Bradyrhizobium diazoefficiens: one gene and its partner. The protein of the gene in region 2 interacts with the protein of the main gene of each other region in a pairwise test. Links are inferred from orthologs where the notes say so. Each region holds a gene or a part of one and is shown on either strand. Other genes may lie near its edges. The genes, in order: JJE66_RS19510 and JJE66_RS10625.

What was found.
Region 1: the proteins of JJE66_RS10625 (region 2) and JJE66_RS19510 interact in binary tests that used the Escherichia coli proteins (3 or more experiments, as listed by UniProt). The link is inferred for Bradyrhizobium diazoefficiens from one-to-one orthologs.

The regions. Positions count from the first base shown.
Region 1 is NZ_JAENXS010000002.1:565,874-581,611, forward strand. Bases 11,296-14,295 are described here. They hold JJE66_RS19510 (nitrogen regulation protein NR(II)), read right to left. Parts: upstream 13,384-14,295; coding sequence 12,208-13,383; downstream 11,296-12,207. Other genes in these bases: ntrC (nitrogen regulation protein NR(I)), read right to left, coding at 11,296-12,198; dusB (tRNA dihydrouridine synthase DusB), read right to left, coding at 13,380-14,295. In the rest of the region: JJE66_RS19445 (enoyl-CoA hydratase/isomerase family protein), read right to left, coding at 1-203; nthA (nitrile hydratase subunit alpha), read left to right, coding at 326-952; nthB (nitrile hydratase subunit beta), read left to right, coding at 949-1,608; JJE66_RS19460 (nitrile hydratase accessory protein), read left to right, coding at 1,608-1,985; 7-cyano-7-deazaguanine synthase QueC, read right to left, coding at 2,106-2,819; mazG (nucleoside triphosphate pyrophosphohydrolase), read left to right, coding at 2,946-3,803; JJE66_RS19475 (GNAT family N-acetyltransferase), read left to right, coding at 3,805-4,263; JJE66_RS38130 (GDCCVxC domain-containing (seleno)protein), read right to left, coding at 4,321-4,524; GTPase HflX, read right to left, coding at 4,548-5,927; RNA chaperone Hfq, read right to left, coding at 5,939-6,187; JJE66_RS19490 (sigma-54 dependent transcriptional regulator), read right to left, coding at 6,436-7,806; JJE66_RS19495 (PAS domain-containing sensor histidine kinase), read right to left, coding at 7,824-10,223; JJE66_RS19500 (hypothetical protein), read left to right, coding at 10,409-10,555; more of ntrC, read right to left, coding at 10,756-11,295; more of dusB, read right to left, coding at 14,296-14,381; JJE66_RS19520 (bifunctional 2-C-methyl-D-erythritol 4-phosphate cytidylyltransferase/2-C-methyl-D-erythritol 2,4-cyclodiphosphate synthase), read left to right, coding at 14,662-15,738.
Region 2 is NZ_JAENXS010000001.1:2,253,937-2,269,371, forward strand. Bases 6,174-8,870 are described here. They hold JJE66_RS10625 (P-II family nitrogen regulator), read right to left. Parts: upstream 7,843-8,870; coding sequence 7,504-7,842; downstream 6,174-7,503. Other genes in these bases: JJE66_RS10620 (ammonium transporter), read right to left, coding at 6,174-7,465; JJE66_RS10630 (ATP-dependent Clp protease proteolytic subunit), read right to left, coding at 8,264-8,866. Also shown: JJE66_RS10600 (DNA translocase FtsK), read right to left, coding at 1-2,233; JJE66_RS10605 (aminotransferase class I/II-fold pyridoxal phosphate-dependent enzyme), read right to left, coding at 2,242-3,456; JJE66_RS10610 (GFA family protein), read right to left, coding at 3,677-4,081; JJE66_RS10615 (caspase family protein), read right to left, coding at 4,204-6,066; more of JJE66_RS10620, read right to left, coding at 6,017-6,173; JJE66_RS10635 (SRPBCC domain-containing protein), read right to left, coding at 8,908-9,282; JJE66_RS10640 (helix-turn-helix transcriptional regulator), read right to left, coding at 9,279-9,593; JJE66_RS10645 (ammonium transporter), read right to left, coding at 9,634-10,935; JJE66_RS10650 (P-II family nitrogen regulator), read right to left, coding at 11,016-11,354; JJE66_RS10655 (DUF4339 domain-containing protein), read left to right, coding at 11,601-12,491; tesB (acyl-CoA thioesterase II), read right to left, coding at 12,536-13,399; JJE66_RS10665 (ubiquinone biosynthesis hydroxylase), read left to right, coding at 13,573-14,793; JJE66_RS10670 (Trm112 family protein), read right to left, coding at 15,007-15,204; JJE66_RS10675 (TetR/AcrR family transcriptional regulator), read right to left, coding at 15,272-15,435. UniProt on the Escherichia coli protein: Involved in the regulation of nitrogen metabolism. Regulates the activity of its targets by protein-protein interaction in response to the nitrogen status of the cell.

The DNA of each region.
Region 1 (15,738 bases), on a different replicon or contig from region 2:
AAGCCCGCGCTGAATGTGCCCACATTGCCGGTGAGCACCACGACTGATGTTGCCGCGTCATCCTCGAAGCTGCGCGCGGCTGCCGTGAGCTGGCGCAGCGCTTCCGGCGACAAGGCGTTGATGCCGTCATTGCGGTCGAACCGCACCACCGCGATCCGTCCCTCGGGCCCGAGGCCCTTCTCGATCTTGACGAAGTCTTTCATGGGTCTCTCCGAAGCTGATTTGCGTTGATGCTAGCCCACAAATGGCGTCACGAACACGTGGCTGAATTGCACTGCAACGAAGGCTCGACAGGCGGGGAAAGTTTCGCTTAATCTTCCGCTCCATGAGCCACGATCACGACCACCATCATCACGATCATTCGGAATTGTCCGAGACCGAGCTGCGCGTGCGCGCGCTCGAGACGATCTTGACCGAAAAAGGCTACGTCGAGCCGGCTGCGCTCGACGCCATCATCCAGGCCTACGAGACCAAGATCGGCCCGCATAACGGTGCGCGCGTCGTTGCCAAGGCCTGGACCGATCCGGCGTTCAAAAAGGCGCTGCTGGAGGACGGCTCCAAGGCGATCGGCACGCTCGGCCATGTCAGCCGTGTCGGCGACCATCTCGTCGTGGTCGAGAACACGCCAGAGCGCCATAACATGGTCGTGTGCACGCTGTGCTCCTGCTACCCCTGGGAGATGCTGGGGCTGCCGCCGGTCTGGTACAAGGCCTCGCCCTACCGCTCGCGCGCGGTGAAGGACCCGCGCGGCGTGCTCGCCGATTTCAACGTCACGCTGCCGAAAGACACGGAAATCCGGGTGTGGGATTCCACGGCCGAGACGCGCTTCCTGGTGCTGCCGATGCGCCCCGAAGGCACTGAAGGCTGGGGCGAGGAGCAGCTTGCCGAGCTCGTCACGCGCGATTCCATGATCGGCACCGGCTTTGCCAGGACGCCCGGAGCGCCGTCGTGAACGGCGTGCACGACATGGGCGGCATGGATGGGTTCGGCAAAGTCGAGCCCGAGCCGAACGAGCCGATGTTCCATGTGGACTGGGAAGCGCGCGTGCTGGCCATGGTGCGCGCGATGGGCGCCGCCGGTGCCTTCAACATCGACACCTCGCGCTTCTACCGCGAGACGCTGCCGCCGCATGTTTATCTCTCCAGCTCCTATTACAAGAAATGGTTCCTCGGCCTCGAGGAGATGCTGATCGAGAAGGGCTATCTCACCAGACAGGAGATCGCCGCCGGCCACGCGATGCAAGCCCCGAAAGCGCTCAAACACGGCAAGTTCGACCTCAACCAGGTCGAACGCATCATGGTGCGCGGCAAGTTCGCCCGCCCTGCCCCTGCACCCGCCAAATTCAACATCGGCGACCGCGTACGGGCTAAGAACATCCATCCGACCACACACACAAGGCTGCCGCGCTACGTGCGCGGCCATCTCGGTGTGGTCGAGCTGAACCATGGCTGCCACGTGTTTCCGGATTCGGCGGCGATGGAGCTCGGCGAAAATCCGCAATGGCTCTACACGGTCGTGTTCGAGGGACGCGATCTCTGGGGCACGGACGGCGATCCGACCCTGAAGGTCTCGATCGACGCGTTCGAGCCCTATCTGGATCTTGCGTAATGAGCAGCAGCGCTGCTGCCGCCGCGACGGCCGCCATACCGAGCATTCCACGCGACGACGAGGGTCCGGTGTTCCGCGCGCCTTGGGAAGCCCATGCCTTCGCCATGGCGCTGACGCTGCACGACCGCGGCGTCTTTACCTGGCCGGAATGGGCTGCGGCGCTCGCCTCCGAGATCAAACGCGCGCAGGCCGCCGGCGACCCTGACACGGGCGAGACCTACTATCTGCACTGGCTCGCCACGCTGGAAGGCTTGGTCGCAAGCAAGGGCGTCGCGTCGATGGACACGCTGCACCGCTATCGCGACGCCTGGGACCATGCGGCGGACAGGACGCCACACGGCAAGCCGATCGAGCTGAAGGTCGAGGATTTTCGGTAAGCTGCCTCCACACACTCCGTCATTGCGAGCGTAGCGAAGCAATCCAGAATCCCTCCGCAGAGACAGTCTGGATTGCTTCGTCGCAAGAGCTCCTCGCTATGACGGGGGAGAGAGACGCGCCTACCTTCCCGCCACATACTCCCGCCACCCGTTCGCGCGCAGGCTGCACGCCGGGCACTCCCCGCAGCCATAGCCCCAATCATGCCGCGCGCCGCGTTCACCGAGATAGCAGGTGTGCGACTGCTCGCGGATGAGGTCGACGAGCCCATCACCGCCGAGGTCGTGCGCCAGTTTCCACGTCGCCGCCTTGTCGATCCACATCAACGGCGTATGCAGTTCGAATTGTCTCGCCATGCCGAGCGAGAGCGCGGCCTGCATGGCGCGGATGGTGTCGTCACGGCAGTCGGGATAGCCGGAATAGTCGGTCTCGCACATGCCCCCGACGATATCCGTGATGCCGCGCCGGTAGGCCAGCGCCGCGGCAAACGTCAGGAACACCAGATTGCGGCCGGGCACGAACGTGTTGGGCAGCCCGTCCGCGCCCATCGCGATCGCAACGTCACGCGTCAGCGCGGTCTCGGACACCGCTGCAAGCGTTGGGATCGACAGCGTATGGCTCTCGCCGAGTTTTGCCGCCCAATCGGCGCGCAGGCTCTTGATGCCGTCGAACAACTGCTCGCGGCAGTCGAGCTCGACGGCGTGGCGTTGCCCGTAGTCGAAGCCGAGCGTCTCCACCCGCGCAAACCGGCTCAGCGCCCAAGCGAGACAGGTGGTGGAATCCTGGCCGCCGGAGAACAGCACCAGCGCGGTTTGTGATGAAAATGCGTCACTCATGGCCCGCGCTTTAGCACTGCGGAACGTATCAGCCAATCAGTGGAAATCGACCTGTTCCGCATGCCGGTGCTGGGAACGGCGGGCCGCTTTTGGCATAAGGTTCTGGACCCAGGAGACTGCCCCGCAATGACCCCTTCCCGCGACATTTCCCGCCTGATCGAGATCATGGCGGCGCTGCGCACGCCTGTGACCGGCTGCCCCTGGGACCTCGAGCAGAATTTTGCGACCATCGCGCCTTACACGATCGAGGAAGCCCATGAGGTGGTCGACGCCATCGACCGCGGCGATCTCGACGACCTTCGCGAAGAGCTTGGCGATCTGCTGTTGCAGGTGGTGTTCCACGCCCAGATGGCTTCGGAGCAAAACGCCTTTGCATTCGGCGACGTCGTCGAAGCCATCACGCGAAAAATGATCCGGCGCCATCCGCATGTCTTCGCCGACAAGGAGGGCAACCTCGCCTCCTCCCACGTCAAGGAAGTCTGGGACCGCATCAAGGCCGAGGAGAAAGCCGAGCGCGCCGCGCGCCGGCCGCCCGAAGCGATCCCAACGCACAAATCTCTGCTCGCGGGCGTGAAGGCCGGCCAGCCCGCGCTGACCCGGGCCATGGAGCTGCAGCGCAAGGCCTCCACCGTCGGCTTCGATTGGAACGACCCACGCGCGGTGCTGACAAAAATCCGCGAGGAAGCCGACGAGATCGAGGCCGCGCTGGACCGCAACGACAAGCAAGAGATCGCAGAGGAAACTGGCGATCTGATGTTCGCCCTCGTCAACCTCGCCCGCCATGTCGATGCGGATCCGGAAGCCGCGTTGCGTGCGACCAACGCCAAGTTCGAACGGCGTTTTGCCTATATCGAACGAGCGCTGGAGGCGCAGGGGCGGACGCTGGAGCAGGCCTCGCTGGCGGAGATGGACGCACTGTGGAACGAGGCGAAGGGTGCGCCCGGGCCTGCTCAAACGCGGACCGATACGACGACGAGGGCGTGACGTGGACATCAGGCAGGACGATCCGACGGCCCCTTATGTCGCCGACTTGCTCGCGCATCATCTGCGAGAGCTGCAGAGTGTGATGGGCGAGCACGCGCAGGCACTCGATGCGAGCGGTCTTTCGGCTTCGGAAGTGACGTTCTGGACGGCTTGGCAGGGCGGTGTGCTGCTTGGATTTGGTGCTCTGAAACAGCTGGATGACACGCATGGCGAAGTGAAGTCGATGCGCGCGGCTCCCTCTGCGCGGGGCACCGGTGTCGGGCGCAGCATTCTCCAGCACATCATCGCAGAAGGCCGCAGGCGCGGATATGCGCGTCTCAGCCTGGAAACCGGCACGGCGCCGCTGCACGTTCCGGCCGTCGCGCTGTACCGCAGCGTCGGCTTCGGACCGTGCGAGCCGTTCGCCGACTATCAGGCGAGCCCGCACAACCAGTTCATGAGCCTCGACCTGTCCAATTGAGCTCTCTCAGCTTGCTGGCGGAAGCTTGAGCAAAGCAGAGAACAGAACTGCAAATCGCTAACTGCAACAGGATCGCTCGCCCTGTTTCGGCGGGCACCGCACCGTTCCATAGGAGCAGAACACGCAGCAGTCGCCCGGCTTCGGCCGCAGGCGCGAGCCGCAGCCCTTGCAATCATAGAAGTATTGGCACGCGTCCGAGGGCATGGTCTCGGCCGACTGATGGCCGCATTCCGGGCAAGTGAGAATTGATGCCAATTCCATCTGCGTCGTTCCCGTCGAGCCGGTCACGCCACGCGCGGCACGGCGTCGAACCGGTTCACCACGATATCCCGCTTGGTCTCGTCCACCCGCACGGTCATGTCGAAGCGGCCGTCGTGCAGCTCTTTCACCAGCACCTCGGCATTGCGGTGCAGCCAGGAGATGCCGGCGCCGTCGGCAGCGTCGATGGAGAGATCGAGCGTGGTGCGTTTGGCGGCTAGCCGTTCCTCGATCATGGCGAGCAGCGCCTCGATCCCCTCGCCCGACACGGCCGAGACCAGCATGGCCGGATGATCTTCCGGTCTGCGCGCGGCGATGTTCAGGAGATTTTCGCGTTGCTCCGCATCGTAACGGTCGATCTTGTTCCAGACCTCGATGATGCGGCCGCTATCGTCGGGATTGATGCCGAGCTGGCGCAACACCGCATCGACGTCGCTCTGCTGCGCTTCCGCGTCCTCGTGCGAGATGTCGCGGACATGCAGGATGACGTCGGCTTCCAGCACCTCCTCCAGCGTGGCGCGGAAGGCGGCGACGAGCTGGGTCGGCAGGTTGGAGATGAAGCCGACGGTGTCCGACAGCATCGCCTTGCCGCCATGCGGCAGGGTCAGCGCGCGCAGCGTCGGGTCGAGGGTGGCAAACAGCATGTCGGCGGCCTGCACGTCGGCGCGGGTCAGGCGATTGAACAGCGTCGACTTGCCGGCATTGGTGTAGCCGACCAGCGCGACCACGCGATACGGCACGCGCTGGCGGCCGGCGCGATGCAGCCGCCGCGTCGCCTGCACCTTCTTCAACTCGCTTTCGAGCTTGGAGATGCGTTCCTGGATCAGGCGGCGGTCGGCTTCGATCTGCGTCTCGCCCGGACCGCCCATGAATCCGAACCCGCCGCGCTGGCGTTCGAGATGGGTCCATGAGCGCACGAGGCGCGAGCGCTGGTAGTTGAGATGGGCGAGCTCGACCTGAAGCGAGCCTTCCTTGGTCTTGGCGCGGCGGCCGAAGATTTCCAGAATGAGCCCGGTGCGATCGAGCACCTTGGCGTTCAACTCCTTCTCGAGGTTGCGCTGCTGGATCGGCGCCAGCGCGCAATCCATCACCACGAGCTCGACGTCGAGGCTTTTGGCCAGAGCAGCGATCTCCTCGACCTTGCCCTTGCCGATGTAAGTGGCCGGGCGGATCTGGCTGATCGGTGCGATGATGGCATCCGCAACGACGAGATCGATCGCGCGCGCGAGGCCGGCGGCTTCATCGAGCCGAGCCTCGGCGTTTCGCAGAACAAGACTCTCCGATTGCGCGTCGGCATTGCCTGCGCGCACCCGCAAATAGGGGCCGATGACCAGCACCCGCCCCGTTTGTTGAGCCCCTGCCGATCGCGGACGATCGGCATCCCCGTCGAAATTCCGGGGTTCCAATCAGGTCACTCTCAAGCCGGCTGATCCTCGCCGCCTTCGAACAGCTGGATCGGAGCGCCCGGCATGATGGTCGAGATCGCATGCTTGTAAACGAGCTGCGAGTGACCGTCGCGCCGAAGCAACAAACAGAAATTGTCGAACCAGGTCACGATGCCCTGGAGCTTCACTCCGTTGACCAGAAAGATCGTCAGTGGCGTCTTGGTTTTGCGAACGTGATTAAGGAAGGTGTCCTGCAGGTTTTGTGCGCGGTCTGCCGCCATTGTTTTTTTCTCGCTTTGAGTTTCTTGTTATTGCGCCGATTGCGGCCCTGTTTTGAAAATGTGGGCCTTCTTCCGGTTGCCGTCCCTCATGAGATCCCCCTCGGAAGGAACAGCGGTTTGATTAGAGGACAGGTCGGCTTATTAGGCAAGCCGCTTCCGGCGGCAGGGCTCGTCCGATTGCCCCGAAAAACTACGGAAATCGATGATTTTCCTCGCTTATCCCTGATCGTCGGCGCGGGCCGCCGACATCAGCCGACGCCGAGCGCCTTCAGCTTTCGGTGCAGCGCCGAACGTTCCATGCCAACAAATTCGGCCGTACGAGAAATATTTCCTGAGAAACGGCTGATCTGAGCAATCAAATAGTCGCGCTCGAACACTTCGCGGGCCTCCCGCAGCGGCAGGCCCATGATGTGTTCGCCATTGTTGCTGGTCGGCATCGCCGGCACCATCGAGCCGACATCCTGCGGCAGCATATCGGCGGTGATGATCACCTCCGGTCCGCCGGCGGCCAGAATCATGACTCGCTCAACGTTATTGCGGAGTTGGCGCACATTGCCCGGCCAGACATGCGATTGCAGCACCGCCATCGCGTCCTGCCCGATCTGGCGCTTGGGCAGGCCGCTGCCGGCCGAGATCTGCTCCATGAAATAGTCGATCAATTCCGGAATGTCCTCGCGCCGCTCCGACAGCGCGGGCACGCGGATCGGCACCACGGAGAGCCGATGATAGAGATCCTCACGAAAATGACCGGCCGCGATCTCCTCCTCGAGGTTGCGCGCGGTGGAGGAGATGATGCGGACGTCGACCTGCACCTTGGCGGTGCCGCCGACGCGCTGGAACGACTGCTCGACCAGGACGCGCAAGATCTTGTTCTGGGTCTCGCGCGGCATGTCCGCGATCTCGTCGATGAACAGCGTGCCGCCATGGGCTTCCTCGAGCGCGCCCGGCTTGCGCGCATGCTCGCCATTGGACTGCTCGATGCCGAACAGCTCATTCTCCATGCGCTCGGGTGTGATCGCAGCCGCGTTGATCACCACGAATGGGCCGTCGGCGCGACCCGAGGCCGTATGCAGCGTGCGCGCGGTCAGCTCCTTGCCGGCGCCGGCGGGGCCGACGATCAGGATGCGACTGTTGGCTTTCGCCGCGCGCTCGATGGTCTGGCGCAGCTGGTTCATGCTCGGCGAGCGGCCGACGAGCGAGCTCGCGCTTGGCGCGAGTTGCTTCAGCTCCTTCACCTCGCGCTTGAGGCGAGAGTTCTCCAGCGCGCGATTTGCGACCAGGATCAGCCGGTCGGCCTTGAACGGCTTCTCGATGAAGTCATAGGCGCCGCGCTTGATCGCGGCGACCGCGGTCTCGATGTTGCCGTGGCCGGAGATCATCACCACGGGCAGATCGGCGTTGTCCTTCTTGACCTGCTCCAGCAGCTGCAAGCCGTCGAGCTTGGAGCCCTGCAGCCAGATGTCGAGGAAGACCAGATGCGGTCGGCGGTTGGCGATCTCGGCCAGCGCCGAGTCGCTGTCGCGTGCGGTCCGGGTGACAAAACCCTCGTCTTCGAGGATGCCGGCAACGAGATCCCGAATATCGGCCTCATCATCGACAATCAGAATTTCACTTGCCATGGGTCGCGCCTGTCTTGTCAGCTGCCTGTTGAGGCTTCGATCTTCGTTGAATCATTGGTCTTTTCATCCGGCTCTTTGGTTTCGGCCGCCGGCTCATTTGTTTCCTGCGTCTTGACGGAATCCGCAGACGTTTCGTTGATATCCAGGGTGTCGGCCGCCGGCGCCGGCTCGGTCCCGTCGGCGTTCGCAGGCCGACCGGAGATCGCAAAGCGCATCCGCATCCAGGCGCCGCGCTGGCCTTCGCGGAAGTCGGAGGCGTCCTTCAGCTCGATGCGGCCGCCATGGTCTTCCAGCACGCGGCCGACGATGGCCAGGCCCAGGCCAGTGCCCTTGGCGCGCGTGGTCACGTAAGGCTCGAGCAGCCGCGAGCGCGCGACCTTGGGCAAGCCGATGCCGTTGTCGATGACGTCGATCAGCACGTCCTCGCCTTCGCGCGAGACCACGACGTCGATGCGGCCCTTTCCGTTGTCCTTGCCCAATTCTTCCGGCGGGACCTGCTCGATCGCCTCGGTGGCGTTCTTGACGATGTTGGTGACCGCCTGCGAGATCAGCCGCCGATCGAACTGGGCGCGCAGCGGATCTTCCTTGAACTCGGCCTCGATATCGATCTCGGGATGGGCGACCTTCATCAGGAACACCGCCTGCCGCACGGTGTCGGCGACGTCCTCGCCTTCCATCACGGGCTTCGGCATCCGCGCGAAACGCGAGAACTCGTCCACCATGCGGCGGATATCGTCGACCTGGCGCACGATGGTGTCGGTGCACTGCTCAAAGATCTGCTTGTCCTTGGCCTCGGTGATGTCCTTGCCGAACTTGCGGCGGATGCGCTCGGCCGAGAGCTGGATCGGCGTCAGCGGGTTCTTGATCTCGTGGGCGATGCGGCGCGCGACATCGCCCCAGGCCGAGGTGCGCTGCGCCGAAACCAGCTCGGTGATGTCGTCAAGCGTGATGATGTAGCTGTCGTGCGGCTGGTTCTTCTCGGCGCTGACGCGGACCGAGAGGTTGCGTTCCTGCCCGTCGCGCGTGATCGTGATCTGGCCCTGCACGAGGCGCTGGGTCCCTTCCCGCGCCGCCGTCATCATCTCGTCGAGCTCGGGCAGCACGTCGGAGAGCGGATGGCCGAGCGTCTCGGCCTCGGAATGGCCGATCAGCTTCTCGGCGGAGCGGTTGAGGATGCCGACGCTGCCCGAGGTATCGACGCCGATGATGCCGGCGCTCGCAGAGGACAGCACGGCTTCGATGAAGCGGCGGCGGCTGTCGATGAGGTCGCTGGCGTTGACGAGCTCGTCGCGCTGACTGCGCAATTCCTGCGTCATCTTGTTGAAGGTCTCACCCAATTGGGCGAGGTCGCCTTCCGACTGATGCACGGACACCTTCACATTCAGGTCGCCGGTCGAGACCGTGTGGGCCGCGTTCATCAGCCGCCGGATCGGCGCCACCAGCGAGTTGGCGAAGTTCAGCCCGATCAACACCGAGGCCATCAGGATGGTCAGCGCGATCACTGCGAACATCAGCGCAAACGCCACCTGGATGCCGAGCCGGCGTGACTCGATCTGGGCGTATTCGGCAACGCTGACCTCGGTCTGCTTCAGCTGATTGACGACGTTGGGATCAAGCGGCCGCGCGACATAGAGGAAGGTGTCGCTGAAGGCGCGCAGGCGGATCACCGCGGCGACGTAGCTCGCGTCGGGCAGCACCGCGATCTCGGGCTCGGACTCGTTGACGTTGCTGAGGAAGTCCGGCGCCGGCGGCGAATAGGCCAGCCGCATGCCGGTGTCGGCCGATTCCAGGATGTTGGTGTTCTTGTCGATGATCATCGCGCCCGGCAAATTGCGCGAGCCGGCGCTCGACGTTAGCATCTCGCGGAACGAGCGGCGATCCTGGTCGTACAGCGGCCGGGCATGGGCGATGTCGTTGGCCATGCCGATGATGTCGCCGCGGATCAGCTGGGCGTGGTCCTGCATGTAGGCGCGTGCGATCGTCAGCGAGTTCTGGATCACTTCCTTGGTCGGCCCGGAGAACAGCCGGTCGAGGCCGCGCTCGAGGGTGACGTTGGCGACGACGGCGACCAGCACGGCCGGCAGCACGGCGACGATCGAGAACAGGCTGACGATCTGGACATGAAGGCGTGCCGCCGCCCGGCCCCGCCGTCGCGCCAGGATCAACTGCCAGAGCTCGCGGACGATGATCCCGACCAGCAGCAGGATCGTGCCGGCATTGATCAGGTAGAACGAGCGGACAACCTCCGGCGTCGGATCGATACCCGTCAGTCCGGTCAGGACCAGGAAGGTCAGGAAGGCCGACAGCAGCGCCAACGCCACCGCAAACGGCGCAAGCCAGCGCCGCACCGACCAACGCCGGGGCTCTTCCGCTGGGGCCGTGTCAAAGGATGCGGCCGAGGTGTCTGCGCTGGTCATTCCGGCAATGGGGTGCTGAAAACGGGTCCGCGTCGGGCGGATACTGATGTATTCGTACCACATTGTTGCCGAATTGCGACAATTCCGCGGCGCCCCCACTGCGACGGACGCGCGCATCCACAGAGGATGCCGGATCGTGGGCAAATACTCCGGAACGGAATCCGGCCATTCCGGCTTGACCCGGCATGGACAGGTTCTTTCTCGGAATGATGGTGTCGGCGGTGCTGCTGCTGATCGTGGCCTCTGACCTCCTGGTCAATGGCCCAAGCAGGCAGGATCAGACCGCGGAAATGGCCAATATCGAGCCGGTCGCTGCCCGCCTGCTCAGATAGGTGTGGCGCCGGATTCTGCGGCCGGGTGACTGCGGCCGGGTGACCCATTCGAACGTTCCAGCGGAACATTTCAGCCCGATTCGGACTTCTGCTCACCGCGTCAGCCACAAGGGCCAGCGCGATCCGGACAGGCTCAGCTCACCTTTGGTAGGGGGAGCTGAGCCACCGCCGCGCAAACGTCTAGCGTTTGTCGCGAGAAACTAACCCCCGCTCCGATACACTTGGATGTCGAGATCCCGGATCTTCTTCCGCAGCGTGTTGCGGTTGAGCCCAAGCAGGTCGGCGGCGCGGATCTGGTTGCCGCGGGTGGCGGCGAGTGCGGCCGTGAGCAGCGGCACCTCGATCTCTTTCAAGATGCGGTGATAGAGACCCGGCGGCGGCACGCCGTTCGGGAAGCCCTGGAAGTGCGAGGAGAGATAGGCTTCCACCGCACCACCGAGATTGTCGACGCCCTGCTGGGCTGCGGCACCGGGGCTGACCGAGGGCGGTGCGAGCTCGCCGTCGATGACGGAGGCCGTGATCACGTCCTGCGGATAGAGCGCGGCGAGACGCCGCGCCAGGTTTTCCAGCTCGCGCACGTTGCCGGGCCAGCGATGCTGCTTGAGCCGCTCCAGCGCCAGCGAGTCGAGCTTCTTCGGCGGCAGGCCATCCTTCTCGGCGAGCGCGAAGAAGTGACGGATGAGATCCGGCAAATCCTCGATGCGTTCGCGCAACGGCGGCAACCGCAGCGGCACGACGTTGAGGCGGAAGAACAGATCTTCGCGGAACAGACCCTGCTGGATCAGGACGCGCAGATCCTTGTTGGAGGCCGCAACGATCCGCACGTCGGTCTTGATCGGGGTGCGGCCGCCGACGGTGGTGTATTCGCCCTGCTGGAGCACGCGCAGCAGGCGGGTCTGCGCCTCCATCGGCATGTCGCCGATTTCGTCGAGGAACAGCGTGCCGCCCTCGGCTTGCTCGAACCGGCCGGAGGCGCGGGTGTTGGCGCCGGTGAAGGCGCCGCGCTCATGGCCGAACAATTCCGACTCGATGAGATCGCGCGGGATCGCCGCCATGTTGACCGCGACGAACGGGCCGTTGCGGCGCTTGCCGTAATCGTGCAGTGCGCGCGCCACCAATTCCTTGCCGGTGCCGGACTCGCCCGTGATCATCACGGTGAGGTCGGTCTGCATCAGGCGCGCGAGCACGCGATAGATTTCCTGCATCGCCGGCGAACGGCCGACCAGCGGGATCGCCTCCATCTCGGCGTCGTCGTCCGGCGTCGAGACCCGCTCCTTCGGCTCGGCGAGTGCGCGGCCGACGATGGCGATCAGCTCCTTTAGATCGAAGGGCTTTGGCAGATATTCATAGGCGCCGCGCTCGGAGGCGCGGATCGCCGTCATGAAGGTGTTTTGCGCGCTCATGACGATGACCGGCAAATTGGGCCGCATCTTCTTGATCCGCGGCAACAGGTCGAAGGCGTTTTCGTCGGGCATCACCACGTCGGTGATGACGAGATCGCCCTCCCCCTGGCTGACCCAGCGCCACAGCGTCGCGGCATTGCCGGTCAGCCTGACTTCATACCCGGCCCGGGAAAGCGCCTGGTTGAGAACCGTGCGGATGGCGGTATCGTCATCAGCTACGAGAATGCTACCTGCGGGCATTGTTAATCCTCATTTTGCCCCCTGTGATGCAGACGACGACTTCCCGGCAGAGCCGTCGCGACTGCTGTGATCTGCGGGTTTGGCCGATGTGGAATACATCGGCATCAGCACGCGGAAGTTGGTCTTGCGCGGCTGAGACTCGCATTCGATGATGCCCCCGTGATCGCCGACGATCTTGGCGACCAACGCCAGACCGAGCCCGGAGCCTGTCTGCTTGGTGGTCACGAAGGGGTCGAACAGATTGGGCAGAAGATCGTCCGGCACGCCTGGTCCATTGTCCCTCACGCAGAATTCCAGCGGCAGGGATACCCGGGTTTTTTGACCGGGGACTGACAGCCGCACGCCGGGACGAAATGCGGTGGTGAGCTGGATCTCGGCGTCGGGAACGTCGATCAGCGCTTCAGCGGCGTTCTTCACCAGATTGAGGAACACCTGGATCAGCTGGTCCTGGTTCGCCAGCACCGGCGGCAGCGACGGATCGTAGTCCTCGACGAAGCGAATGTTGCGGGCAAAGCCCGACTGCGCCAGTCGCTTCACGTGGTCGAGCACGGAATGGATGTTGACGGGGCCGCGCACCACGGGACGCTCGTCGCCGAACACCTCCATGCGGTCGACCAGCGTGACGATGCGATCGGCCTCGTCGCAGATCAGGCGGGTCAGCATGCGGTCTTCGGAGGACGCCTGCTGCTCGAGCAACTGCGCCGCGCCACGAATGCCGGAGAGCGGGTTCTTGATCTCATGCGCGAGCATGGCTGCCAGCGCGATCACCGAGCGCGCGGCGCTGCGATGGGTGAGCTGCCGGTCCATCTTGTCGGCGATGGATCGCTCCTGGAGCATCACCACGATATGGCCGGGCCGCTCGGTGAGCGGAGCGACATGCAGATCGACCTGGCGGTCGCCGCCCATACGCGGCGTGCCGAGATCGACCTTGTATTCGTTGACCGCCGCGTTCGACGAGCGCACCTGGTCGATCAGTGCCAGCAAGGGGCTGCCGAACGGCACCAGCTCTTTCAGTGACTGGCGCTTCAGGAATTGCGTCGAGATATCGAAGAAGGCCTCGGTCGCGATGTTGGCGCCGACGATCTTGCCGTCCGGCCCGATCAGCAGCACGGGATTGGGCAAGGCATCCAGGATCGCATCGCTGTCGGACGAAACCGGCCGACGATGTTCAGCGGCTGAGCTCATGCAGCAGCGCTCCATGCAAAGTCGTCGAAAGCATCTTGCAGTGACTGGTGAACGAGACGCGGGTCTTCGGAGGTCAGGATCTTCCGGCGCCAGGCTTTCAGCGTTTCGACCGGCGCGCCGCTCGCATCGGCGGCGACATCCAGCGCCCAGCCAAGATGCTTGCGCGCATGCTTGAGCCCGACGCGCAGGCCGTAGAGCGCGCAGACGCCTTCATAGAGCGTGCGGACATAATGGAGCTGCGTCTCGAGCGACGGCGTGGCTTCAGCCGCCCCGCCCTTCAGGCGACGACCGATCTGGCCGGGCAACCAGGGCTGGCCCTGTGCACCACGGCCGATCATCACGGCATCGGCGCCGGAGGCCTGAAGCGCCGCAAGCGCCTTCTCGTAAGACGTGATGTCGCCGTTGACGACGAGCGGAATGGAGATCGCCTCGCGCACCGCGCGGATCGCATCCCAATCGGCCTCGCCCTTGTAGAACTGGCAGCGGGTGCGGCCATGCACGGTGACGAGCATGATGCCGGCGGCTTCCGCGCGGCGCGCCAGCTCCGGCGCGTTACGGCTGCCGTCGTCCCAGCCGAGTCGCATCTTCAACGTCACCGGCACTTTCACGGCCGCAATCGTTGCCTCGATCAGGCTGACGGCGTGATCGAGATCGCGCATCAGGGCCGAGCCCGACTGGCCACCGGTGACGTGGCGGGCCGGACAGCCCATGTTGATATCGATGATGTCGGCGCCCTCGGCCTCGGCGATCCCAGCGCCTTCCGCCATCCAATGCGCCTCGCAGCCGGCGAGCTGGACCACATGCGGCCCAACCCCGGTCGCTTCGCAGCGCAACCGCGACATGCGGTGGCCATTGGCGAGTTCATCGCTCGCCGTCATTTCGGAGACGACCAGACCTGCCCCCAGCTCGGCGGCCAGCCGGCGCACGGGCGAGTCCGTCACCCCCGACATCGGTGCCAGGAAGACCGGGGTAGTGACTTCAATGTCACCTATTTTCAAAGGCTTAGTGCCTGATCCTGCCTGGCCGGTCACAGTGGTCTCGTTGACTGGCAGGGCCTCATCGCGCCTGCCTGACCTATCTTGCGCACAATTCTTGTGCAGTCAAGCGTCATGCCTACAGTTTAGACAGTTCTGCAAATCTTTCAAGTGCAGTGCAGCAAAATGCTGAATCCCACAATCCGGGGAAACCCCCTTTTTTTGCGGGCCTGCCGTGCTAGAGGCATGCCGGCTAATCACCCCACTCCCGACGCTTCCCTTAGCAATTGAATATTTGAGTCCTATGGCGAAATCACAGCGCACCGCAGTCGTTCTTGTCGCGGCCGGACGTGGCCTGCGCGCAGGCGCCGGCGGCCCGAAGCAATATCGTGAGATCGGCGGCGTGCCGGTGATCTTCCGCGCCATGGAAGCCTTCAGCACCCATCCCGATGTGTTCGCGGTGCAGCCGGTGGTGAACCCCGACGACAGCGCGATGTTCACGGCAGCGGTCGCAGGCCTCAAGCACGAGGCACCCACCAATGGCGGCACGACGCGTCAGGCTTCGGTGCTCGCCGGTCTCGAAGCGCTCGCCAAGCACGAGCCCGACATCGTCCTGATCCACGACGCCGCGCGTCCCTTCGTCTCGGCAGGCGTGATCTCGCGCGCGATCGAGGCGGCAAGCCGCACGGGCGCGGCAATCCCCGTCGTCCCCGTGACCGACACCATCAAGGTGACGAGCGAAGACGGCAACGTCGCGGACACGCCGGACCGGGCACGCTTGCGAATCGCCCAGACGCCGCAATCTTTTCGTTTCGATGTCATCCTCGAAGCGCATCGTCGCGCGGCAAAGCAAGGCCGCAGCGATTTTACCGATGATGCCGCGATCGCCGAATGGGCGGGATTGACGGTTGCGACCTTTGAAGGCGATGTTGCCAACATGAAGCTCACCACCCCCGAGGATTTCGTGCGCGAGGAAGCGCGCCTGGCCAGCCTGCTCGGCGATATCAGGACCGGCACGGGCTACGACGTGCACGCCTTCGGCGAGGGCGACCACGTCATGATCTGCGGCGTGCGCGTGCCGCACACCAGGGGCTTTTTGGCGCATTCCGACGGCGATGTCGGCCTTCATGCGCTGGTGGATGCCATCCTCGGCGCGCTCGCCGACGGCGACATCGGCTCGCACTTCCCGCCGAGCAACGCGAAATGGAAGGGCGCCTCCTCCGACCAGTTTTTGAAATACGCCATCGAGCGCGTGACCCTGCGCGGCGGCCGCATCGCCAATCTCGAAGTGACGATGATCTGCGAGCGGCCGAAGATCGGCCCCTTGCGCGACACCATGCGCGCGCGCATCGCCGAGATCTCCGGCGTTGACATCTCCCGC
Region 2 (15,435 bases):
CGCCATCCTCGTCCTCGGTCGGTTCTTCGGCGGTGACCGCTTCGAGATATTCCGGCTGGCCCTGCGTCTTGAGGTGGCGCACCACCTTCTCGACTTCCTCGTCGGACGCAAACGGTCCGTGCACGCGGCTGATGCGGCCGCCGCCCGCCATGTAGAGCATGTCGCCCTGGCCGAGCAGCTGCTCGGCGCCCATCTCGCCCAGGATCGTGCGGCTGTCGATCTTTGAGGTGACCTGGAAGGCGATACGGGTCGGGAAGTTCGCCTTGATGGTGCCGGTGATGACGTCGACCGACGGACGCTGGGTCGCGAGGATCACATGCAGGCCGGCGGCGCGCGCCATCTGCGCGAGGCGCTGCACCGCGCCTTCGATGTCCTTGCCGGCGACCATCATCAGGTCGGCCATTTCGTCGACGATGATGACGATGTAGGGCAGCGGATCGAGCGAGAGCTTCTCTTCCTCGTAGATCGCCTTGCCGGTTTCCTTGTCGAAGCCGGTGTGCACCGTGCGCGTCGGCTCTTCGCCCTTGGCCTTCAACTCGAGCAGGCGCGTGTTGTAGCCGTCGATGTTGCGCACACCGAGCTTGGCCATGTTCTTGTAGCGCTCTTCCATCTCGCGCACGGCCCATTTCAGCGCGACCACCGCCTTCTTCGGATCGGTCACGACCGGGGTGAGCAGATGAGGAATGCCGTCATAGACGCTGAGTTCGAGCATCTTCGGATCGACCATGATCAACCGGCACTGGTCCGGGCGCAGCCGGTAGACCAGACTGAGGATCATGGTGTTGATCGCGACCGACTTGCCCGAGCCGGTGGTGCCGGCGATCAGCATGTGCGGCGTGCGCGCGAGATCGATGATGACGGGGTCGCCGCCGATGGTCTTGCCGAGGCAGAGCGGCAGCTTCGCGACTGTGTCGATCGTCTCCTTCGCGACCAGCAGCTCGCGCAGATAGACCTTTTCACGATGCGCGTTCGGCAGTTCGATGCCGATGGCATTGCGGCCGGGCACGACGGCGACGCGCGCCGACAACGCGCTCATGGAGCGGGCGATGTCGTCGGCGAGGCCGATCACGCGCGAGGATTTGATACCGGGCGCCGGCTCCAGCTCGTACAGCGTGACCACGGGACCCGGATTGGCCTTCACGATTTCGCCGCGCACGCCGAAATCCTGCAGCACGCCTTCGAGCGCGCGCGAATTGGCTTCCAGTTCAGCCTTGCTGAGCGGCTGGCGATCGCCGGCCTTGGGCGCGGCCAGCACGGACACGGACGGAAGCTCGAACTTGTCGGAGGATTTCTTGGACGCCGCCTTCGGAGCGGCCTTTTTGCGCGGGGCACGCGCGGCCGGCTCCTCCTCTTCCTCCTCGTCTTCCTCTTCTTCGTGCTCGTCCTCGTAATCCTCGTCCTCGGATCGCGGCGAGATCGAGGGCGCGGCGCGGCCGCCGAGATTGGGTTCCTGACGGCTGAACGTAGTGGCCTTGGTCTTTGGTCCGCTTGAGACCAGCGAGCGGTAAGCGGCGCCGAACAACCAGATCAGCCGCGCCTTGGTGCTCATCAGAGCGTGGAACAGCCAGCCCAGCGAGACCGAGCCGCGATCGCTCTCCTCGTCCTCGTCGAGCGGCTTGTCGTCGTCCTCGATCTCTGCGAGCTCTGCGTCATGCTCGCGTGCGCCGAGCCCGCAGGCGATCAGAAAGGTCGCGGCCAGCGCGACGAACAGGATGGCACCGAGCACCAGACGATAGATTGCGCCGGGCGGCCCGAAGATCACAGCGGGCGCCCGCACCAGCGCGTCGCCGACCACACCGCCGAGTCCGGTCGGCAGCGGCCAGGCGCCGCCATGCGGCCAGCAGCTGACAAAGCCTGCCGCGATCACCGTGCAGAGAATCCAGCAGCCGAGCCGCAGCGCCTCGCGGTCGAACGGACGGTGGGTCATCATGCGCCAGCCCCACACCGCGACCGTCAGGATCAGCATGATCGCGCCGAGCCCGAGGATCTGCATCGCGAGATCGGCGCCGATCGCACCGGCATAACCGAGAATGTTACGGATCGGCCGCGAGGTCGCGTGGCTGAGGCTCGGGTCTTGCACCGACCAGGTCATCAGCGCGGCGGACGCTGTGCCTGACAGCGCGATCAGGCCGAAGCCGGTGAGCTCGCGCACGCGCCGGCTCAACGCCTCGCGGATCGATGGCGGCAGATGGCCGACCAGGGGAATGACACGTTCGATTGCCGACATGCTCATGGGCCCGCCTAACCCAGAGTTTCGACCAGCCGGTGCAGCGCCTGCGCCGTGGTCTCACTGTCCTGCACCAGAGCCAGGCGAATGTAGCCGGCACCGGGATTGAAGCCGTCGGGTTGAAGCCGCGCCAGATAGGAACCGGGCACCACGCGCACGCCGGCTTCCCTAAAGAGTTTGAGGCACACCGATACGTCGTCGCCGATCTCGGATGTGTTCAGCCAGACGCAGAAGCCGGCGTCGGGCCGGCGATAGCCGTAACGATTGCCGATGATCTGGTCGGCGAGATCGAATTTGAGCCGGTAGAGCCTGCGGTTCTCCTCGACATGCGCTTCGTCGCCATAGGCAACGGTCGCGACATGCTGGAGCGGCACCGGCACCTGGGGCGCTGCGATGTTGCGCAGCTCGAGGAACATGCCGATGAAATTCTTGTCGCCGGCGGCGAAGCCGACGCGCAGACCCGGCAGGTTCGAGCGCTTCGACAGCGACTGGAACGCAACCACGCGGGTGAAATCGGGGCCTGCGCATTCGAGCGCACTACCCGGCGCTTCGCGGGTGTAGATCTCGGAGTAGCACTCGTCGCTGAGGATCACGAAGCCATAGCGGTCGGCGAGTTGCTTCAGCCGCTTGAAATAGTCCGGCTTGGCGACCGAGCCTTGTGGATTCGCGGGAGAAGCCAGATAGAACGCCACCGTGCGCGCCAGCGTCGCTTCGTCGATCGCATCGAGATCGGGCAGGAAACCGTTTTCGACGGTGGTCGGCAGATAGATCGGCTCGCAGGCCGCCGCGCCAGCGCCAGCGCCATAGACCGGGTAGAACGGGTTCGGCATCAGGATCGCAGGCTTGCCGGGACGCGGGCCGACATAACGTGCCGCCGCGATCGCGGCGAGGAACAGACCCTCGCGGCTGCCATTGAGGACGAGAATCTCGCTCTCGGGGTCGAGCGACCGCGGCAGCTTGAAGCGCGACGACAGCCAGGCGCTTGCTGCTTTGCGGAACGGGTCGGTCCCCTTGTTTGCGGGGTAACGGCCGAAATCGGCGATGTGCTTGGCCAGCACCGGGCCGACGAAGTCGGGCACCGGATGCTGGGGCTCGCCAACCGCAAGCGAAATCAAGGGCTTGCCAGGCTGATGCGGCGCCAACAGCTCGTTCAACCGGACGAAAGGCGAGCGTTCACTGTCGGAGCTTCCACCGGCTAGCGGCGCACGGGATGAAGCGGTCATGGCCATTCTGGGCGCCAGCACTCTTGGAACAGCCGATCGCACCAAGGCGCCGGCGGGAAATGGTTCAGTTCACCATAGATAGGGCGAGGTTAAGACGCGATTAACCATCGGTCGGCGGGTCCGTCCAGAGCGGAATAGTTGGACCAGATAACAGCGGGACGGCTCTTACCTCTCCCGCTTGCAAGCGGAAGAGGGAGCGCGCTGCCCTAGTGGCCCGATCCGATCTTCAGTGCCCCGGCACTCTCTCAAAAGCCGGCTTGCCCGCGGGGATCTGGTGGAATTCCTGCTTGTCGCACGTGAAGATCGCCAATTGCGGATGGAACTGTTTGGGCTCGTCGAGCGTGCCGACCTTGAGGACCGCGGCTGGCAGTCCCGGAACCTTCGTCACCAGATGGGTGCCACGCTCGGCACAGAATTCACGCGTCACGGTGCGTTCGAGGTCTTTGCGGGTGAACTGCTTGGGGTGGCCGGTGATGTAGCTGAAGCCGGCCGCCGGCATCGCGATGAACGTGTTGGGCGCGCCGCCCGAAATATACTGGCACTCGCGGCAGTGACATTGGGCCTGCATCATCGGATCGCCCTCGGCGACGTAGCACACTTCACCGCAATAGCATCCACCTTCCAAACGCATGACGACCTCCCGATTGTTTTTCGTTGTGGTCGATATTTCTGCGCCGGTCGCTTGGAATGGCAATCCTTTTCCTTTGCGCGAGCGGACGAAAGAGATACCGCCGCGCAACAATCCTGCGGCAGCTATCTCCTGGCAAGCCCGCAGCCGCTGAACCTTCGGCTGTGCCAGCATCCGCTGCTCATGCACTCTGCTTCCAACCGTGGGCACAAGGTTGAAGCGCAATTCGCGCCGCCGGAGACACATGCCGTGACGCACCTGCCTCGCATCACCGAGCAGCTCAGCCCGCCACCGGTCTGCCTGGCTTTTGCACCTTCGCGCTGTTCGGGCGAAACCACGGCGGTCTTGTCGTCGGGCTTGGTGGCTCGTTTTGGATCGGCATGAGGCGGACTTGTATCCGGGCTTTGCGATCCCAGCTTCGACAATTCCATCCGGCAGGGGCGCGCCGTCTCGGTGCGAACGCCGGCTCCGCTCGCGTCCTTCAGCGCGAGAACGATCTTGTACTGAAAGGGACTGCCGGGGGGGCGGCGCAACGGGTCGTTTTCGGCAAAGAGACCCTTGACTATGATGCTGGCGCTGCCATCGGCCTCGATCCTTCCGTCAAAGACGAACGAGCCGGGCTTACCCTCGTCGCCAAAGACGGCGTGAAGCACTCCATCCTTGATCGGCAGGGCGTATTGGTAATAGCCCTCCAGAAATGGTGGCTTGCTGTCGCAGGTTTCCTTGCCGATCCAGGTTCCGTCGAACGCGGTGGTGCGCTTTTCGTCGTCTGCGGATTTTGCCAGCGCCGCGATGCGCGATCTTGCGAGGTCGGCGAACGCGCAGGCCGGGAAGCGCACGAGGTGATCCTTGAAGGCGGCAAGCGTGCCGAGGGTTTCCGTGCTTCGCCAATGGCCTCCCGCATCCGCGCAGGGATCGGACTGGGGCGCTGTTGGGGCCGCGGCCGCCGTCTCGGGCTTGCCGTTCAGGTAGTACTCGCCAAAGAACGACAAAGAGAGCTCGGGCACCTGCGTGCCCTTGGTGCGCCGGTAGACGCCGGCGCTGATGGTCTGAAACACCGTATTGACGTTGTCCCTGTCGCGGATGTGCTCGATGAACGCGCTGGTGTAGGGACTGTTGCGGCCGTCGCCGTCATCGGCGGTCCGCCCGGACTGGGTCGCATAGGAGATGATTGTGCCGTCCGGGCTCTCCATCTTGGCGAGCCCGCGTGCCACGGTCACGCTGCGGCCCTGCCCCACGTTACGCCGCAGCTCGTCGGCAAATGGATTGTCGCGGCAGGCGTCGAGCACGAGGATTCGCAGGTTCTTCGCCTGCTGCAGATCCGCAAGGATCTCATCGGCGCGCACCAGGCGCCGCAAGTCGACTTCGTCGCGGACCACGGCATCGACGGGCACGAGGTAATTGACGCCGCCGAATTGGAGTGCGTGCCCGCTGTAATAGAACAGGGCAACGTCGGCGCCGCGGGCCTCACGCGCAAAGCGAAGGACGGTCTCCTGCATCACGGCCTGGTCGAGATCGGTCGCGACCAGAGGATCGAATCCGGCGCGTTTCAGGGCCGCCCCGACATCCGCCGCATCGTTGGTCGGATTGGGTAGCGCGGGAACGTTCCTGTAGGCGCCGTTGCCGATCACCAGGGCGACGCGCTTGTCGGCATGAGCGTCGAGCGCCGGCAGGACAACCGACAGGAAGCAAAAGGCCAGGAATTGCACTAGACGCATGAAAGTCTGCTCCAGATCGGGAGCATGATAGTCGCCGACTCTGACATTTTGCAATTTTGACTTACGGCGGCCCCCGCTGCTGGGTCGGCGCGGCGCCGCACAAAAAGAAAGGGGCTCCAGCTTGCGCTGGAGCCCCTCAACGGTCGGGGCATTGCCGGGTATGTGCCCAAACCGTAGTTGTGGGCGCGATCCCGGATGAGACCGCGTCCGGGAGGAGAGGTTACATGTTGTAGGCGCGCTCGGTGTGCTCGGTGATGTCGAGACCTTCACGTTCGGTCTCGACATTGGCGCGGAGGCCAACGATCACATCGACGACCTTGTAGAGGATCGCCGAACCGACGCCCGACCACACCAGCGTGGTGCAGACGGCCTCGATCTGGGAGATCATCTGCGCCGCGAAGTCGTAATCGGCAACCTTGGGCGGGATCGCGGTGTAGTCGATGATGCCCGCACCACCGAGAGCCGGATTGACCAGGATGCCGGTGCCGAGGGCGCCGACGATGCCGCCGATGCAGTGCACGCCGAACACGTCGAGCGAGTCGTCGTAGCCGAGCGCGTTCTTCACGACGGTGCAGAAGAACAGGCAGACCACGCCGACCACGAGGCCGAGGACGATCGCACCCATCACGCCGGAGAAGCCGGCGGCAGGCGTGACGGCCACGAGGCCCGCGACAGCGCCGGAGATGACGCCGAGCACCGACGGGTGACCCTTGATGATCCACTCCGCGAACATCCACGACAGCGCGGCGGCTGCGGTGGCGACGAAGGAGTTGGTCATGGCGAGCGCAGCGCCGCCGTTGGCTTCGAGGTTGGAGCCGGCATTGAAGCCGAACCAGCCGACCCAGAGCAGCGAGGCGCCGATCATCGACATGGTCAGCGAGTGCGGAGCCATCAGCTCCTTGCCGTAACCGGTGCGCTTGCCGATCAGCAGAGCGCCGACGAGACCTGCAATGCCGGCGTTGATGTGCACCACGGTGCCGCCAGCGAAGTCGATCGCGCCCTTCTTGAAGATCCAGCCGGCGTCGGCGTTGATCTCGTCGAGCTTGGCCTGAGCCGCGGTCTTCGCCGCACCATCAGCCGCCGCAGCCAGAGCCTTGGCCGCATCCTGGATCGCGTCCGGGCCGGGCCAGTACCAGACCATGTGCGCGATCGGGAAGTAGATCAGCGTGACCCAGAGCGGGATGAACAGGGCGATCGCCGAGAACTTCATGCGCTCGGCGAAGGCGCCGACGATGAGGGCGGGCGTGATCGCCGCGAAGGTCATCTGGAAGCAGACATAGACGAGCTCCGAGATATTGGCGTCGACCGAGAAGGTCGCGGCCTTCGAGTCGGTGGTGACGCCCATCATGAAGGCCTTGGAGAAGCCGCCGATGAAGTCGGAACCGCCGGTGAAGGCGAGGCTGTAGCCGTACACGGCCCAGATCACGGTGACGACGCAGACGGTGTAGAACACCTGCATCAGGACCGAGAGCATGTTCTTGGAGCGAACGAGGCCGCCGTAGAACAGCGCGAGACCCGGGATCGTCATCAACAGCACGAGCACTGTCGATGTCAGCATCCAGGCGTTGTCTCCCTTGTTGACCGTTGGCTCGGCATAGGCTGCGGTCGCAGCGAACAGGCCGACTGCGAGAGCCGCCAATCCCGCGCCATAGGGACGCTTAAACGTCATTTCATTTACTCCTGATTGAATTTTGGTTGAGCGCGAAATCAAAGGGCCGCAGCGTCGGCCTCGCCGGTGCGGATGCGGACCGCATGGTCGAGGTTGATGACGAAGATCTTGCCGTCGCCGATCTGTCCGGTTTTCGCGGCGGACGTGATGGCGTCGATGGTCTTGTCGACCTGGTCGGAGGCGACAGCGACCTCGATCTTGATCTTGGGCAGGAAGCTCACGGCATATTCGGCGCCGCGATAGATTTCCGTGTGGCCTTTCTGACGGCCATATCCCTTGACTTCCGTCACCGTGAGACCGTGAACGCCAATGGCGGTCAGGGCGTCCCGGACTTCTTCCAGCTTGAATGGCTTGATAATCGCCATAACAATTTTCATGGGTCCTATCCCCGCTTGGGCCCGGTCCGGACGTGGCCGGGCGTTTCTCGACTGGTTCGCCACGAGGGAGAAGTTCACTACGCGGGCACAGCCACGCCCTCTAGAATCAAATGCCGTGCCAGATCGAGTCTGTTGGCTAACGGACTATGAAAACGGGTGTTTTCGCGTTTGACGGGTACCGCGCTGCAGTGCGCCATTACGTCGCGCTCAATCCATGGTCAGGCCTGAGCAAAAATGAGGCACGACAGGCTGCCGACACAATGCTGCTCACGTGTCGGGCAGTCAAAAGGTATCTAATTAAGGGGAGATGCGTCGCCGCCCTGCGAAATATCGAGCCCTTCGCGCTTGTGCTCACGAGATGCGCGCAACCAACCAGCCGGGCGCGGCGGGGGCTTGCCGCGCGGGATCCGGCTGAGGACCGTCAGGCGGCGTCGCGCACTGCAAAGACCCGGTCGATCAATCCCCATTCGACCCCTTGCTGCGCGGTCATGAAGTGGTCGCGGTCCAGGGTCCGTTCCACCTCCGCCTCGGAGCGTCCGCAATGCTGCGCATAGAGCCGGGTGATACGCCGCTTGGTTTCCTGCATCTCGGTGGCATGGATCAGGATGTCGGACGCCTGGCCCTGAAAGCCGCCGAGCGGCTGATGCACGTGGAGGCTTGCATTCGGCAGCGCGGCGCGGTGACCGGGTTCGCCGGCCATCAGCAGGAACGAGCCCATCGAGCGCGCGGTGCCCATGCACAGCGTATGAACCGGCGCCTTGATGAACTGCATGGTGTCGTACATCGCAAGGCCAGAGGTGACCACGCCGCCGTAGGAATTGATGTAGAGATTGATCGGCTTGTGCGGATTCTCCGCCTCGAGGAACAGCAGCTGCGCGCAGACGAGGCCCGACATCGCGTCATTGACCTCGCCGTTGAGGAAGATGATGCGCTCGCGCAGCAGCCGCGAGTAGATGTCGAAGGATCGTTCGCCGCGGGCGGATTGTTCGACGACCATAGGGACGAGCTGAAGCATGTCGCGCATCGGCGACCTCCATGTCTACAGGTGATAGAAGTCTCGTTGCGTCAGGCCGCTGCGCGCATCAGGCAGCAATTGCTGTTGGCCGGCTGCGGCAGTTTCGCGCTGATGTCGCAGGCTTGCTGGATGATGCGAAAGCGGGTGCCGCCGTCCTCGTTCGGTTCGATCCGGAAGATGACATGGCTCTCGCGAAACGGCGGTTCGGAATCGCGAAGCCGATAGCGCACCTCTTCGCCAGGGATCGATGATTCCGGCTCGGCGCCCGCAAGATCGCAATCCGGCAGCCAGCGCTCGCGCAATTCAGGAATGGTCACGGCGCGCCAGACCTTTGTCGGTGGTGCATCGAATTCATATTCGAGCACCAAATCTGTTTCGAGCACGAGGGCTTCGTCGGCGGGATCAGGCTTCACTGCATCGCTCATTGATCCATATCCTTCAAGAGGTCGGCGAGGGCTTCCATGCGCTTGGGCCAATAGGCGCGATAGCGCGCAAGCCACGTCCCGATGGCAACAATTCCGTCCGGGTCGACTTCGTAGTTCACAAAGCGGCCCTGCCGCTGTTCGCGCACCAGGCCTGCCGCGCGCAGCACCGAAAGATGCTGCGACATCGCCGGCTGGCTGATCTCCAGTCCGTCGCGCAAGGCGCTGGCATTCAGGCTTCCGCCAGCGAGCTTCTCAAAGACTTTTCGGCGGGTCGGGTCGGCCAGCGCCTTGAAGATGTCGGCTTTGATCATGACAACACATAAGCACATGCTTATGTGTTGCGCAAGCCTTTTACTGAAGGGCTTCACCGTGCTGCGAGATATCGAGCCCCTCGAGCTCGTGCTCACGCGAGACGCGCAATGGCACGAACAGGCCGACCAGCTTGAGCAGCACGTAACTCACGCCCGCCGACCAGACGAAGGTGACGGCGACGCCGTAGAGCTGGATCAGCAGCTGCTGCGGATGGCCTTCGATCAGGCCGGCCGTGCCGCCGATCGCGCTGGTCGCGAACACGCCGGCGAGCAGCGTGCCGGTCAGCCCGCCGATGCCGTGAACGCCGAACACGTCGAGCGAATCGTCGTAGTCGAAGCGGTGCTTCAGCCAGGTGCAGGCCCAGTAGCAGATCACACCGGCGGCGATGCCGATGACGATGCCGTGCCATGGCGCGACGAAGCCGGAGGCCGGCGTGATGGTGCCGAGGCCGGCCACCGCGCCCGAGATCATGCCGAGCACGGAGGGCTTGCGCCGTGTCGACCATTCGATCGCGCCCCAGGTCAGCGCGCCCGAGCAGGCCGCGAGATGGGTCGCGATGATCGCCATCACCGCGCGCGAATTGGCAGCACCGGCCGAGCCGCCGTTGAAGCCGAACCAGCCGACCCACAACAGGCCGGTGCCCATCACGGCGAGCGAGAGATCGAAGGGCGAAAGATTTTCGGTGCCGTAGCCGTGACGTCGCCCCATCACCTTCGCCGCCACGAGGCCGCCGGTGCCGGCCGACAGATGCACGACGAGGCCGCCGGCGAAATCCAGCACGCCCATGCTGTTGAGGAAGCCGCCGCCCCACACCCAATGCGCCAGTGGAATGTAGACGAAGATGAACCAGGCGACGGAGAACAAGAGGTAGGCGGAGAACCGCATCCGGTCGGCCACGGAGCCCGCGACCAGCGCCACCGTGATGATCGCAAACGTCATCTGGTACAGCATGAACAGCGCTTCCGGGATCGTCTTCGCGGCCGGGTTGACACTGTCCATGGTCATGCCGGCGAGGAACCAGCGGTCGAGCGAGCCGATCCACGGGCCGTCGCCGACGAAGCACAGCGAATAGCCGAACGCGACCCAGAGGATGGAGATGATCGTCACCGCGGCTAGGCTCTGCGCCATGGTCGCGAGCACGTTCTTCTTGCGCACCATGCCGGAATAGAACAGCGCCAGTCCCGGGATCGTCATCATCAGCACCAGCGCGGTGGCGACGATCATCCAGGCGGTGTCGGCAGTGTTGATTTCTGAACTCGCGGCGTGTGCCGGCGATACCATGATGGACGCAAGTCCGATCGGCGCAGCCATAGCGGCTACGCGGCGCAACGATCCCGCCATGTCATTTCCCCCAGCATCAAAATTACGTCGCACGCTATGGCGTCGTTGCCCGGTGCGATCGAAGAAGGCTTATTTGAGCTTTAGAGCGCGTCGCTGTCGGTTTCGCCGGTGCGGATGCGCAGCGCGTGGTCGATCGGCGTGACGAAGATCTTGCCGTCGCCAATCTGTCCAGTGCGCGCGGACGCGGTGATCACGCCGACCGCCTTCTCGGCGATGTCGGAGGCGACCGCGATCTCGATCCGCAGCTTGGGCAGGAAGTTTACGACATATTCCGCGCCGCGATAGATCTCGGTATGGCCCTTCTGGCGGCCATAGCCCTTCACCTCGGTCACCGTCATGCCGTGGACGCCGATCGCCGTCAGAGCCTGGCGGACCTCATCGAGCTTGAAGGGTTTGATGATCGCGACGACGAGTTTCATGGTCAGGCCTATTCCCCCGGGATGCGCTGCGCCGCATGTCCCCGGCGCCGCGTCAATCTGGCATCTTTCCGGGCAAATGGCATAAAAAACTTGCAGTTTGAAGCGGAAAAACGTTTGGCCAAGGGCGGCCATGTGAACGGCCGCCTCTGTACAGGGCAAAGGTTCATCCTTCACAATGCATTTTTGGCATGGATGCGGTGAACCCGCGCCTGCCGGGCGGTACAAAAGTATTTTGGGGGGCGTGTCATGGCGAGTTGGTTCTATGCATCCGAGGGCAAGCAGCAGGGGCCCTATCCGGAGGAGCAATTCCGCGACCTGATCGCCCAGGGCGTCGTACGCCCCGATACGCTGGTGTGGTCCGAGGGCATGGCCGGCTGGCAGAAGGCCGCCGAAATTCCCGGTATGATTGGCGGGGCTGGTGGGCCACCGATGATGCCGGACGGCGGCCCGCCGATGATGAGCGGTGGTGGCTATACCGGTGCCGGGAGTGCTGCCGGTGGATCGCTGTCGGTCGATTTCGGCATCCTCGAGTTCACCTGGCGATCGCTCGTGTTGCTGATCGGCTCGTGCTTTATCATCCCGATTCCGTGGCTGTTCGTCTGGTACACGCAATGGATCGTGTCCTGCGTGAAGGTTCCGGGACGGCCGAACCTCTCTTTCACCGGCAACGCCATGGCGATCGTGCCCTGGTTCTTCGGCTTCATCGTTCTGGCGATTGTGATCGGCTACACCGGCATCCAGGTGTTGAGCACCGCGCTCTATATCGTCCAGATCGTTCTCTACTGGCTGCTGCTCAAATGGATGGTCGCGAACATGGCCTCCAAAGGGCAGCCGCTCGGTCTCAGCTTCGCCGGCTCGGTGTGGGGCTATATCGGCTGGAACCTGCTGTTCGCGATCTCCCTCATCACCATCATCGGATGGGCCTGGGTCGCCGCAGCCCAGCTGCGCTGGATGTGCCGCAACGTTCAGGGAACGCGACGCGAGATCATCTTCATGGGCAGCGGGCTCGGGATTCTCTGGCGCGGAATCGTGGCGGCGATCCTGTGCGGCTTCATCATCCCGATTCCGTGGGTCTATCGCTGGATCATGAACTGGTTCGCATCGCAGACCGAGCTGGCGCCGCGCGGTTCGATGTAAACACGCGCCGAAAAGCCTAAGCGCGATTCATCGCGCTTAGGTGATCAGCTCCGCCGCTCGCGCACCGAGCCTTCCTGCGCCACCGACGCCACCAGCGTGCCGTCGGGCTTGAAGATCGAGCCGCGGGTCAGGCCGCGGCCGCCTTGCGCGCTCGGCGAATCCTGCGCGTAGAGCAGCCATTCGTCGGCGCGGAACGGGCGGTGAAACCACATGGCATGGTCGAGGCTCGCCGGCATCATGCGCTTGTCGAACAGCGTGCGGCCGTAGCGCGCCATGATCGCATCGAGCAGCGAGAAGTCCGACGCATAGGCGAGCGCGCACATGTGCAGCGCCGGATCGTCCGGCAGCGTCGCGGCGGTCTTGATCCAGACATGAATGCGGCCGTCCTCGATCCTCTCACCGAAGTAACGGCCGAGCTCCACCGGGCGCAGCTCGATCGGGCGATCGGACTCGTAATAGCGGCGGATGAAGTCGGGCATCTCGCGGAACATCGGCTGCTTCGCCACCTCCTCCGCCGTGAGCTTTTCCGGCGGCGGCACGTCCGGCATTTTCTCCTGGTGATCGAACGCAGTCTCTTCCTCGGCATGGAACGACACCATGATCGAGAAGATCGCGTTGCCGTGCTGGATCGCGGTGACGCGGCGCGTCGAATAGCTCTTGCCGTCGCGCAGGCGCTCGACCTGGTAGATGATCGGGATCTGCGGATCGCCTGGCAGGATGAAATAGCAATGCAGCGAATGCGGCAGCCGCCCCTCGACGGTGCGGCAGGCCGCCACCATCGCCTGTCCGATCACCTGCCCGCCGAACACCCGCTGCCAGCTCGTCTTCGGGCTGTTGCCCCGGAACAAATTCACCTCGAGCTGCTCGAGGTCGAGGAGCGCGATCAGGTCGATCAGGCCTTTGGACATGGATTGAACTTTCTTGGGTTGAACTTTCCTGCCGTCGTCTCGGGCCTCGCTCCCGCGAGGCGCCCTGGAATGACACATAGTAGTTCTTGGGGGCGCTTTGCCCTTGTTTCACCGCACTGTTTCGCCCACCTCAAGTCTGCTAGCAAGACCAAGAGTTAGACGGGAATTTTGGTATGTCTGTACAGGGTGGCATTGTCATTGGTGGCGGCGCATTCGCTGGCCTGGCGCTGGCGCTGGCGCTGCGCCAGGGGCTCGGGCCTGAGATTCCCGTCATCGTCGCCGATCCCGCCCTCGCGACACGGCCGAGCCACGATCCCCGCGCAACCGCGATCGTCGCGGCCTGCCGCCGGTTGTTCGAGGCGCTCGGTGCCTGGGACGACGTCAAGGCCGAGGCCCAGCCGATTCTCGACATGGTCGTCACCGATTCCAAGCTGGAGGACGCCACCCGTCCGGCGTTCCTGAACTTCGCCGGCGATGTCGCGCCGGGCGAGCCTTTTGCGCATATGGTCGAGAACCGCCATCTGATCGATGCGCTCGTTGTCCGCGCCGAAGCAGCGGGGGTCGAGCTCCGCGCCACCATCGTTGCCTCTTACGACGCAAGCGCCGATGGCGTTGACGTGACCCTCGGCGATGGTAGCAAGATCGCCGCGAGCCTTTTGATCGCAGCTGACGGTGCGAAGTCGAAACTGCGCGAGCGCGCCGGCATCGCCACTCATGGCTGGGAGTACGATCAATCCGGCATCGTCGTCACCGTCGGCCACGAGCGCGATCACGAAGGCCGCGCCGAAGAACACTTTTTGCCCGCGGGTCCATTCGCGATCCTGCCTCTCACCGGCAAGCGGTCGTCGCTGGTGTGGACCGAGCGCCGCAGCGAGGCTGCGCGCATCGTTGCTCTGAGCGAAGAAGAATTTCACAGCGAGCTCGAGCAGCGCTTCGGGCTGCATCTCGGCGAGGTGAAGGCGCTCGACAAGCCGCGCGCGTTCCCGCTGTCCTATTTCGTGGCGCGCTCCTTCATCGCCGAGCGCCTGGCGCTGGTCGGCGATTCCGCCCATGTCATTCATCCCATCGCCGGACAGGGCCTCAACATGGGCCTGAAGGACGTCGCTGCACTGGCCGAGGTCGTGGTCGATGCCGCGCGGCTCGGCATGGATCTCGGCGGCGCCGATGTGCTCGAGCGCTACCAGCGCTGGCGCCGCTTCGACACCATGGCGATGGGCGTTGCCACCAACTCGCTGAACTTCCTGTTCTCGAACAAATCGTCCTTGCTGCGCACCATGCGCGACATCGGCCTCGGCATCGTCGACCGCACCCCGCCGCTGAAGAATTTGTTTATCCGCCAGGCGGCTGGACTGACCGGTGAGATACCGAAATTGCTGAAGGGCGAGGCGCTGTAGGGGCATTGTAAGCGTAGTTCGCGCCCCACTCTCTCCTCGTCGTCCCGGACAAGCGCGCCCCAAGCGCGCGCCGATCCGGGACCCATACGCCGCAGCAATAGTTTTGCGAAGATTCGGAGTTACCAGCTTCGCATCACACCACACCCTGTGGTTATGGGTCCTGGCCTTCGCCAGGACGACACCGAGAGCGTTGCGCGGCCATCGCGCCAAACCTCAATCGATCTTCCGCGCCTCTTCCGGCAGCATGATCGGGATGCCGTCGCGGATCGGATAAGCGAGCCTGGCGCTGCGCGAGATCAGCTCCTGCTTGGCCGAGTCGAATTCCAGCGGGCCCTTGGTCAGCGGGCAGACCAGGATCTCCAGCAGTTTTGGATCGACGCTGTTTTCGGGGCGTTCGGTCGGCGCGTTCATCGTGGTCTCCGGCGATGGCTGCCTGTAGCATAGAAAATCGCTCCCGCCCATTACGGCAGCCAGGGGTTTAGGCGGAAATCATCTTCTGGATTTCGTCGAGCAGGCCCTGGAGCCGCGCGGCCGGTACTGGCGCAGCCGAAAGCGCGAAGCCGAGAAACGTCCAGTACAGGATTTGCGCACGCGCCTGCGCGGTTGTCCCGGAGAACCCGCGTCGTTGCAGCAGCGCCTCGA